DNA from 3 places in the Ruminococcus sp. AF17-22AC genome. Region 3 is predicted to be linked to each of the others. Evidence: predicted binding sites of a transcription regulator. Region 3 holds the regulator's gene; each other region holds the start of a gene.
The links. The regulator Rex, encoded in region 3, represses fermentation and respiration genes when NADH is low (regulators of the CRP and FNR family bind a similar motif). The targets are predictions, from matches to a motif close to ATTGTTAANNNNTTAACAAT.
Positions count from the first base shown of each region.

Region 1: the regulator Rex is predicted to act here: its motif matches at 1,303-1,322, upstream of fucO (lactaldehyde reductase).
Region 2: the regulator Rex is predicted to act here: its motif matches at 1,259-1,278, upstream of adhE (bifunctional acetaldehyde-CoA/alcohol dehydrogenase).

Region 1 covers NZ_QRXT01000008.1:35,105-38,394, forward strand. The annotation lists gene fucO (lactaldehyde reductase) at 88-1,233, opposite strand; gene DWW86_RS11820 (TetR/AcrR family transcriptional regulator C-terminal domain-containing protein) at 1,491-2,078, opposite strand; gene DWW86_RS11825 (aminopeptidase P family protein) at 2,048-3,290, opposite strand, start outside.
Region 2 covers NZ_QRXT01000011.1:92,585-95,874, reverse strand. The annotation lists partial or broken gene DWW86_RS13965 (GH36 C-terminal domain-containing protein) at 1-152, shown strand, start outside; gene DWW86_RS13960 (GTP pyrophosphokinase) at 276-986, opposite strand; gene adhE (bifunctional acetaldehyde-CoA/alcohol dehydrogenase) at 1,400-3,290, shown strand, end outside.
Region 3 covers NZ_QRXT01000001.1:498,928-502,217, reverse strand. The annotation lists gene DWW86_RS02600 (ABC-F family ATP-binding cassette domain-containing protein) at 1-1,049, opposite strand, end outside; gene DWW86_RS02595 (redox-sensing transcriptional repressor Rex) at 1,206-1,859, shown strand; gene DWW86_RS02590 (NAD(P)H-hydrate dehydratase) at 1,942-3,290, shown strand, end outside.

The DNA of each region.
Region 1 (3,290 bases), on a different contig from region 3:
ATACAACAAAATTTCTTATCCACACCCAGCCCAGGGTGTGCAGAGGGACGGGCGACGTCCCTTTGCGGTTTTATATGATTCTTTAAATCACATAATCTTTCTGAACAGATCTTTCAGATCTTCCACACTGGCATCTTTCGGGTTGCCCGGTGCGCATGCATCAGCGTGTGCAGATTCTGCAAGGAACTGAAGATCTTCTTCTTTAATTGCTTCCAGTTTTGTCGGAATTCCTACATCAACAGAAAGCTTTCTGACTGCATCGATTGCAGCTTTTCTGTACTCTTCCTGTGTCATGGAATCTACATCTTTGACACCCATAGCACGGGCGATTTCACGGTACTTTTCACCTGTACATTCCTGATTATATTCCATAACGATCGGGAGCATCATTGCGCATGCAACACCATGTGGTGTATCATAAACAGCACCCAGAGTATGTGCCATGGAATGTGCGATTCCAAGGCCTACATTTGAGAATCCCATACCTGCAATATACTGTCCAAGTGCCATTCCCTCACGGCCTTCTTTTGTGTTTTCTACTGCACCGCGAAGAGATTTGGAAATCAGTTCGATTGCTTTCAGATGGAACATATCTGTCATTTCCCATGCAGCTTTTGTGGTATAGCCTTCGATTGCATGTGTCAGTGCATCCATACCTGTAGAAGCGGTCAGACCCTTAGGCATAGAAGACATCATTTCCGGATCAACTACTGCGATGATCGGCATATCATGTGGGTCAACACATACGAATTTACGTTTTCTTTCTACATCAGTGATAACATAGTTGATGGTAACTTCTGCAGCAGTTCCTGCTGTTGTCGGAACTGCAATGATCGGTACACAAGGTTTCTTTGTCGGTGCAGTGCCTTCCAGACTTCTTACATCTTCAAATTCCGGATTCGCAATGATAATTCCGATTGCTTTTGCTGTGTCCATGGAAGATCCGCCACCGATTGCAACGATATAATCTGCACCGGATTTCTTAAATGCAGCTACACCATTCTGTATATTCTGGATTGTCGGGTTTGCCTTAATATCTGAGTAAATTTCATATTCCAGGCCATCTTTTTCAAGGACATCTGTTACCTTACTTGTAACATTAAATTTAATCAGATCCGGGTCGGAACATACAAAAGCTTTCTTAAATGCATGTGCTTTTGCCTCGTTTGCGATCTCAGCGATTGCGCCTGCTCCGTGATAAGAAGTTCCATTCAAATTGATTCTGTTTGCCATGATTAAACATTCCTTTCTTACTTGTCTGCACATTGTCTTTTGCATCTGTACAGCATTATTTGCTTGGACTTTGTCATTATATTAACAATGCATCCATAAAAAAGAAAGTTACAAAATCCGTTGAGTGTAACGTTTCCTGTAACTTTCGTGATTTGTTCCAAATTTATATATTCATGTTCAGTAAAAATGACAGTGTATTTTCTATATAGCGTCTGTTTGTTCAATAAAATCCCTTTATTTACGGGATTTTTGTAATGTCAATTTAAAATTTCAAGATCCACAAAAACCTCTGCAAGTTTTCCCGGCATACCGTCAACCACTGTCTGAGCAAGTTCCTCCGGTGTACATGTCAACTCTCCTGTCACCCATCTGATCGTCATATAGATCGAGCTTTGGCAGTACATTTCCAAAAGATAATGAATGTTTTCTCCGGCTTTTTTGCCACTTTTTTCACAAATCAGATTTTCATAAAATTCTAGAATCAATTCAAAATCATGCTGTCTGAGAGAGTTCTGTTCATCATAGCGAAATGCCGCAGCAAAAAATGTCTGCTCTTCCTGAATATAAGTAAACTTCTTCACAAGCGCATCGTAAACTGTTTTTCCCTGTCCCATATGCTCAAAAGATTTTGCCAAAAGCTTGTCAAAATACCAGTTGATCAGATCATATTTATCCAGAAAATTTCTGTAAAAAGTCTGCCTGGTAAGCCCACATTCTTCCGTAATCTGCTTTACAGTAATGTTTTCTACCGGAGTGGATTTCATACATTCTTTCATTGCTCTTGCAAGCCGATATTTTGTTTTTTCTCCCTTGGTCAGATCTCTCTGGTTGCCTGTTTCAGCCATTCTTTTTCATCCTCATTTAAGTATGGTGTGATTGTCTCATACACTTTGCGATGGTAATCATTTAATAGTTTTCTTTCATGGTCAGACATCTGTTTCGGATCAATTCCATCCAGATCAAACGGTACCATTGTCAGTGTTTCGAAGCGCATAAACTGTCCGAAAGAAGTCTTTTCTGCTTTCCGGCAGAGTACAAGATTCTCGTGACGGATTCCAAATTCTCCCTCCAGATAATAGCCCGGTTCATCAGAAGTAAGCATACCTTCTTCCAGTATCGGTGCCGGATGATCCGGGAGATTTTTCCAGCGAAAACCATTCGGTCCTTCATGTACATTTAAAAGGTAACCAACACCATGTCCGGTGCCATGATTATAGTCCTCTCCCAGTTCCCAGAGTGGTCCACGCGCAAGATAATCGAAATTTAATCCGGTACATCCATACTTAAATTTCGCAGCTGCCAGATTCAGATTTCCACGCAGAACCGCGGTAAAATATTTCTTTTCTTTATTGCTGACCGGACCAAGAACTATCGTTCTTGTAATGTCTGTCGTTCCTTCCAGATAATGTCCGCCCGTATCTGCAAGTACCATTCCTTTCGCCTCAAGCGGAATATCCGTCTCCTTTGTTGCACTGTAATGCACAATAGCAGCGTGTGTTCCATATGCAATAATCGGGTCAAAACTGTCCCCGAGAAAATGCTCCTGTTCGCTTCGGAATTGATAGAGTTTTTCCGCCGCACTCAATTCTGTGATTGTCTCTTTTTCCACATTTGTTTTCAGCCAGTGAATGAATTTAGTAACCGCAACACCATCTTTGATGTGTGCGAGTCTCTCATTTTCCATCTCTGTAAAGTTCTTGACAGCTTTCGGAAGAAGTGTCAGATTTACCTCATCCAAAATCACCGCATCTGCCGGAATATTGCTCACAAGACGGCTGTTGACACCGGATTTGGAGAGAAAGATTCTGCTGCCGGACGGTATCGCCTGCACGTAAGAATAGACTTCATTATATGGATAAATTTTCACTCCGTCAGCTTCCAGATTCTCACAGATTTTCTGCGCAAAGGCACTGACATTTGCATATAACCGAAGCTCGGTATCTGTCATGATCAGATAAGAAAGCACCACCGGGCAACAGTGAATATCATTGCCTCGGATATTCAAAAGCCACGCAATATCATCCAGTGAAGTCAGTACAAAAACGTCTGCATTTTTT
Region 2 (3,290 bases), on a different contig from region 3:
TTTACCTTGATGGATTTGATCCGGACAAAGCTTACCGTCTGGAAGGTACAGACGAAGTGTACAACGGTGAAATGTTGATGAAGATGGGATTTTTGATGAGAGATTTCAGAGGGGATTTCCAGAGCAGACTGTATCATTTCGTTGCAGAATAAAGCAAAAAAACTGTCATGCAGGCAGAAATAAAACAGACGCAGGAGCTGACGATGATGTCGATGCCCCTGCGTTTTCTGTATACCAAAGTATGCAAGAGAAGTTGCCGGTGGTGCGTCTGCTGATCAGATTCTATCGATTTTTTTGCGGATATCCAGCATTTTCTGGTCCAGTTCGGAGATTACAGAAGCACATCTCTGTAATTCCTCGTTGATGACAGCGGCCTGTTTCTGACCTCTTTTATAGCGAAGCTGATGATCGAGATTTGCCCAGTAATCCATGGCGGCTGTGCGAAGCTGCAGTTCGACTTTGATCCACTGGCTTTCATTCTGGAATGGCATAGCGACCTCAAGAATCAGATGCAGACTCTGATAGCCGGATTTCTTTGGCTCTTTGATATAGTCCTTTGTCTTGATGATACGGATATCCTGTTGTTTCTCGATCAGTTCCGCGACTTTATAAATATCATCTACATAAGAACAAACGGCACGCACGCCGATCAGGTCATTGATTTTTTCCAACGCCTGAGCGAAGTTCAGATCCAGTTCCTTTTTCTGCATTTTTTTGCAGACGCTGTCATAGCTTTTGAGCCTTCCCGTCGTCATCTGGATAAAGCTCCGGTTATATTTCATCAGTAAAAAAGTATTGATAATTTCCAGTTTGGTCATCATAAGGTTGATGGCACATTGTCCTTTGATGCTGAATTCCCCGTCAGTCAGCATGTTTTTTAAAAGTTCTTTTTTCTTCAATTTCTGTCTTTCTTCCTCTAACTGTATCAAAGTAAAATTTTCAGTCGTGTAAGTTTCAGTCGTTCGTAATGTATTGCAGGTTCCCATGAAAATACTCCTTCTGTAATAAATCTGTAAGTGTTTTGCGTTAAATCAACGTAAAATAAGAAAAGTGATGGAAAATCACAGATTCCTTATTTTCGTTTCCCATCAATTAATGTATGAAAGCAGATGGAAAAATATGACAAAAATGACTATGGGCATCGGATATAGACTCCGGCAGGATTGCAGAGATGCGCAGAAGAAGTCAATTTGTAGAATCTATAGAAAAACAGAGAAGATACATGAAAGAATTCGGTTAAAATTTTAACAAATTACAGATTGACAAATGATTAACAAATCCGTATAATAAGCACATATCAATCATTGATAAATAATTAACGTTAATCAATTAACAGAATTGTTTATCGGACTAAATTATAAGGATCATATCATAAGAGGAAAAACAGGAGGATTCAGAAATGGCAAAGAAAGAAACCCACATCCCGGCAATCATTGACACTCCGGAAGCACTGGAAGCAAAGATCGCTGCGATGAAAGAAGCACAGAAACTTTTCGCCACTTACACACAGGAGCAGGTAGACAAGATCTTCAAAGCTGCTGCAACTGCTGCTGACAAAGCGCGTATCCCGCTTGCAAAAGCAGCTGTAGAAGAAACAGGAATGGGTATTGTTGAAGATAAAGTCATCAAAAATCACTATGCATCTGAATACATCTACAATGCATACAAAAACACAAAGACCTGTGGTGTGATCGAAGAAGATCCGGTTTACGGAATCAAGAAAATTGCAGAACCGATCGGACTGATCGCAGCAGTTATCCCGACTACAAACCCGACTTCCACCGCAATCTTCAAAACTCTGATCGCGCTGAAGACAAGAAATGCAATCATCATCAGCCCACATCCGCGTGCAAAAGGAAGCACTATCGAAGCTGCCAAAGTTGTGCTTGAAGCAGCAGTGAAAGCAGGCGCACCGGAAGGCATCATCGGATGGATCGACGTACCGAGTCTGGAACTTACCAACATGGTAATGAAAGAAGCAGACATCATCCTTGCAACAGGCGGTCCTGGAATGGTTAAGGCAGCATATTCCTCCGGAAAACCGGCACTTGGTGTTGGAGCCGGAAACACACCGGTTATCATTGATGATACTGCCGATATCCGTCTTGCAGTAAACTCCATCATCCACTCCAAAACATTTGACAATGGTATGATCTGTGCATCCGAACAGTCTGTAACAGTTCTGGAAGGTGTATATAAAGCAGTAAAAGAAGAGTTCCAGTACAGAGGATGCTATTTCCTTAAGAAAGACGAAATCGAAAAAGTAAGAAAAACAATTCTGATCAACGGCGCACTGAATGCAAAGATCGTTGGACAGAAAGCAGCTACGATCGCTGAGATGGCAGGTATAAAAGTTCCTGCAGAAACCAAGATCCTGATCGGTGAAGTAGAATCTGTAGACATCAGTGAAGAATTTGCGCATGAGAAACTGTCTCCGGTACTTGCCATGTACAAAGCAAAAACATTTGATGAAGCAATTGCAAAAGCAGAACAGCTCGTAGCTGACGGCGGATACGGACATACATCTTCCCTTTACATCAATGTAAATGAGAAAGAAAAAATGGCAAAACATGCAGCAGCCATGAAGACCTGCCGTATCCTGATCAACACTCCTTCTTCTCAGGGTGGTATTGGAGACCTTTATAACTTCAAACTTGTTCCGTCCCTGACACTGGGCTGCGGTTCCTGGGGAGGAAACTCCGTATCCGAAAATGTTGGCGTAAAACACCTGATCAATATCAAAACTGTTGCTGAGAGGAGAGAGAACATGCTCTGGATGAGAACCCCGGAAAAAGTTTACTTCAAAAAAGGCTGCCTGCCGGTTGCTCTGGATGAGCTGAAAAACGTAATGGGCAAGAAACGCTGCTTCATCGTTACAGACTCCTTCCTTTACAAGAACGGTTATACAAAGAAAATAGAAGACAAACTTGATGAAATGGGCATCGTGCATACCTGCTTCTCTGATGTAGAACCGGATCCGTCTCTCGCTTCTGCAAGAGCCGGTGCTGCAGCAATGCGTGCATTCGAGCCGGACTGCATCATCGCTATGGGTGGTGGATCTGCAATGGATGCCGGTAAGATCATGTGGGTGCTTTATGAAAATCCGGATGCAGATTTTGATGATATGGCAATGGATTTCATGGATATCCGTAAGAGAATTTACACATTCCCGAAAATGGGTAAAAAAGCGTACTTCATCGCCGTACCGACATCTTCCGGTACCGGTTCTGAGGTAACACCTTTTGCCATTATCACAGATAAAGAAACAGGAATAAAATGGCCGCTGGCTG
Region 3 (3,290 bases):
ATCTGGAAGGAAATATTGGAAAAAAGTTTCTGCTGCGGAAAGCTCTTGGCAAGTTCTTTGACAGTCAGAACGTCGTTCCCACTGACTACACGTGGTTCGAGAGAGAGACGCATCTGGCTCTGAACTTCGAGAGGTTTTTCGATACGCTGAATTTTGTTCAGCATTTTTTCACGGCTTTCGGCACGCTTGATAGATTTTTCTCTGTTGAAAGATTTCAATTTGACAATGACAGCTTCCTGATGCTTGATATCGCGCTGCTGGTTCAGGTAGGCTTTGTACTGTGCATCACGGAGCTGCGCCTTCTTTTCTGCGTAGGCGGAATAGTTTCCGCTGTACATGCGGACGTGACCGGCTTCGATTTCAACGACCTTGGTTACAACTTTATCGAGAAAATAACGGTCATGGGAAACGATGAATACAGCGCCCGGATAATTCAGAAGATAAGTTTCCAGCCAGGCGATGCTTTCCATATCGAGGTGGTTGGTCGGCTCATCGAGAAGCAGGATATCCGGTTTGGAAATCAGCAGTTTACCGAGTGCGACACGCGTTTTCTGACCACCTGAAAGAGTAGCCACCTGTTTGTTGAAATCTTCTTCGGCGAAACCAAGACCATTCAGGACACCCATCAGCTCACTCTTATAAGCGTAGCCGTTTTCAAGTTCAAATTCGTGGGTCAGGCGGGTGTAACTGTTCATCAGCCGATCGAGCTCTTCGCCTGAAGCATGTTTCATCTCAAGCTCCATGGAACGCATGCGTTCTTCCATGTCGATGATGTATTGTTTGGTGCTGAGCAGCTCTTCGTAGACGGTACGATGTCCTTGTACATCCTGATACTGTGCGAGATAACCGATCTGCTTGTCCTTCATGAGGACGACCTGACCGGAATCAGCATGCAGCTCGTTCATGATGATGCGGAGAAGAGTCGTTTTGCCTGCGCCGTTATTGCCGATCAGAGCGGCTTTTTCCCGTTCTTCTATATGAAATGAGGCATCTTCCAGAATCACTTTTTCACCAAAGGATTTCGAGATGCCCTGACATGATAAAATCATAATCTTTCCTCCATTGTAAATATACCGTAATGATTATAAAAGTAAAAACTTTTTTTGTAAAGAAAAACCGCAAAAATTGTACGTATTTCACAACAAAGATTGACAATAAAATGTCATTTCGTTATAATTAACGGGAAAGTGTAAGGAGGGACAACGGTGGAAGCAAAACAGATTTCAAAAGCTGTGATCAAAAGACTGCCGCGTTACTATAGATACCTGGGTGAACTTCTGGAGGATAATGTAGAGCGTATTTCTTCAAATGACCTTAGTAAGAAAATGCGTGTAACGGCATCACAGATCAGACAGGACTTAAATAACTTTGGGGGATTTGGACAGCAGGGTTACGGATATAACGTAAAATATTTATATACAGAGATTGGTAAGATCCTTGGTCTGGATACGGTACATCCGATGATTATTGTCGGTGCCGGTAATCTCGGTCAGGCGCTTGCCAATTACGTAGAATTCGAGAAACGTGGATTCAAACTTGTTGGTATTTTTGATGTAAACCCGGTGCTCGAGGGCATCGCGGTACGGGGAATTGAAATTCAGATGATCAGTGATCTGCCATTCTTCCTTAAGGAAAATAATGTGGAGATCGCGATTTTGACGTTGCCGAAAAACAAAGCGATAGATATGGCGGATATCCTTATCGAAAATGGAATCAAGGCAATCTGGAATTTTGCACATGTGGATCTGGATACACCGGACGGTGTAATTGTAGAGAACGTTCATCTTTCTGAAAGTCTGATGACATTGTCATATAATCTCAGCCAGTATCGGCAGCAACATGTGGATGATGAGAAATAATTCAGGACAGGCTGTTGCATGGCTCCTTTTCAGGAGATGCTGTGTAATAGCCTGTCTGTTGTTATAAGCAGGAGGTGACCGGATGAAACAGGTAGTGACCTGCCAGGAAATGAAATCCTGTGACAGTTACACGATTGAGAAGATGGGAGTACCGTCCTGTGTGCTTATGGAGCGGGCGGCTCTGAAAGTTGTAGAAGAACTGGAAAAAAGATTTACAACAGAGAATATAAAGCAAAAGATCCTGTGCGTCTGTGGAAGTGGAAATAATGGCGGAGATGGTGTGGCTATTGCGAGAATCCTGCATCAGCACGGCTATCAGAGCGCAATTTATCTGGCAGGAAATCCGGATCACAGGACGGAAGAAATGCAGCGGCAGTGCCAGATTGCCGTAAATTATCAGGTACCTGTTGTGAATAACCTGCATAATGAGGAATATACTACTATAGTAGATGCCATTTTCGGCGTTGGACTGACCAGAGAGGTAAAGGGCGAATATCGTGAACTGATCGCTGAACTGAATGAGATGTCCGGATGGAAAGTATCTGTTGATCTGCCTTCGGGAGTGGATGGCGATACCGGTATTGAGCTTGGAATTGCATTTTGCGCAGACCTTACGGTGACGTTTGCTTTTCGTAAGGCAGGGCTTTGCCTGTATCCGGGAAGAAAGCTTGCCGGTCAGATTGTAGTCGCGGATGTTGGCATCTACAGAGAAGACGGGGCAGAACCGAAGCTGTTTTCGATGGAAAAATCGGATCTGCGTGAATTGCCGGAGAAAGAGGCAGAGGGAAACAAAGGTACTTTTGGAAAAGTACTTGTGGTTGCCGGGAGCCCGGGAATGTGTGGCGCAGCATTCTTAAGTGCTTCGGGAGCCTTTGCAACAGGAGCCGGAATGGTAAAAATTATAACACCTGAGGAAAACCGGATTCCGCTTCAGACCATGCTTCCGGAGGCGATGATTTCATGCACCGGAGACTGGGAAAATGATTTTAACTGGAGTGATGTGCTGGTGATCGGGCCGGGAATCGGAATGTCGGTGAGGGCGGCCGATAAAGTGCATTTTTTCCTTAAAAAAGCAAAGCAGGAGGGAAAGCCGGTTGTGCTGGATGCGGATGGATTGAATCTTCTGGCAGAGAATCCGGAATGGAAAAAATATCTGGGCAGTCATGTGATTCTGACACCGCATATGGGTGAGATGAGCCGTCTGACCGGTAAATCAATCAGAGAATTAAAGAGTGACCGGGCAGGTGCGGCACGTGCACTTGTGGCGGAGACCGGGGCGGTATGCGTACTGAAAGATGCGTGTACAGTGACAGCGGCGTCGGATGGACGTGCATGGATCAATCTTTTGGGAAATGCGGGTATGGCAACCGCAGGAAGTGGAGATGTTTTGTCCGGGGTGCTTGCCGGTATGCAGGCAATGTATCTGGAAAC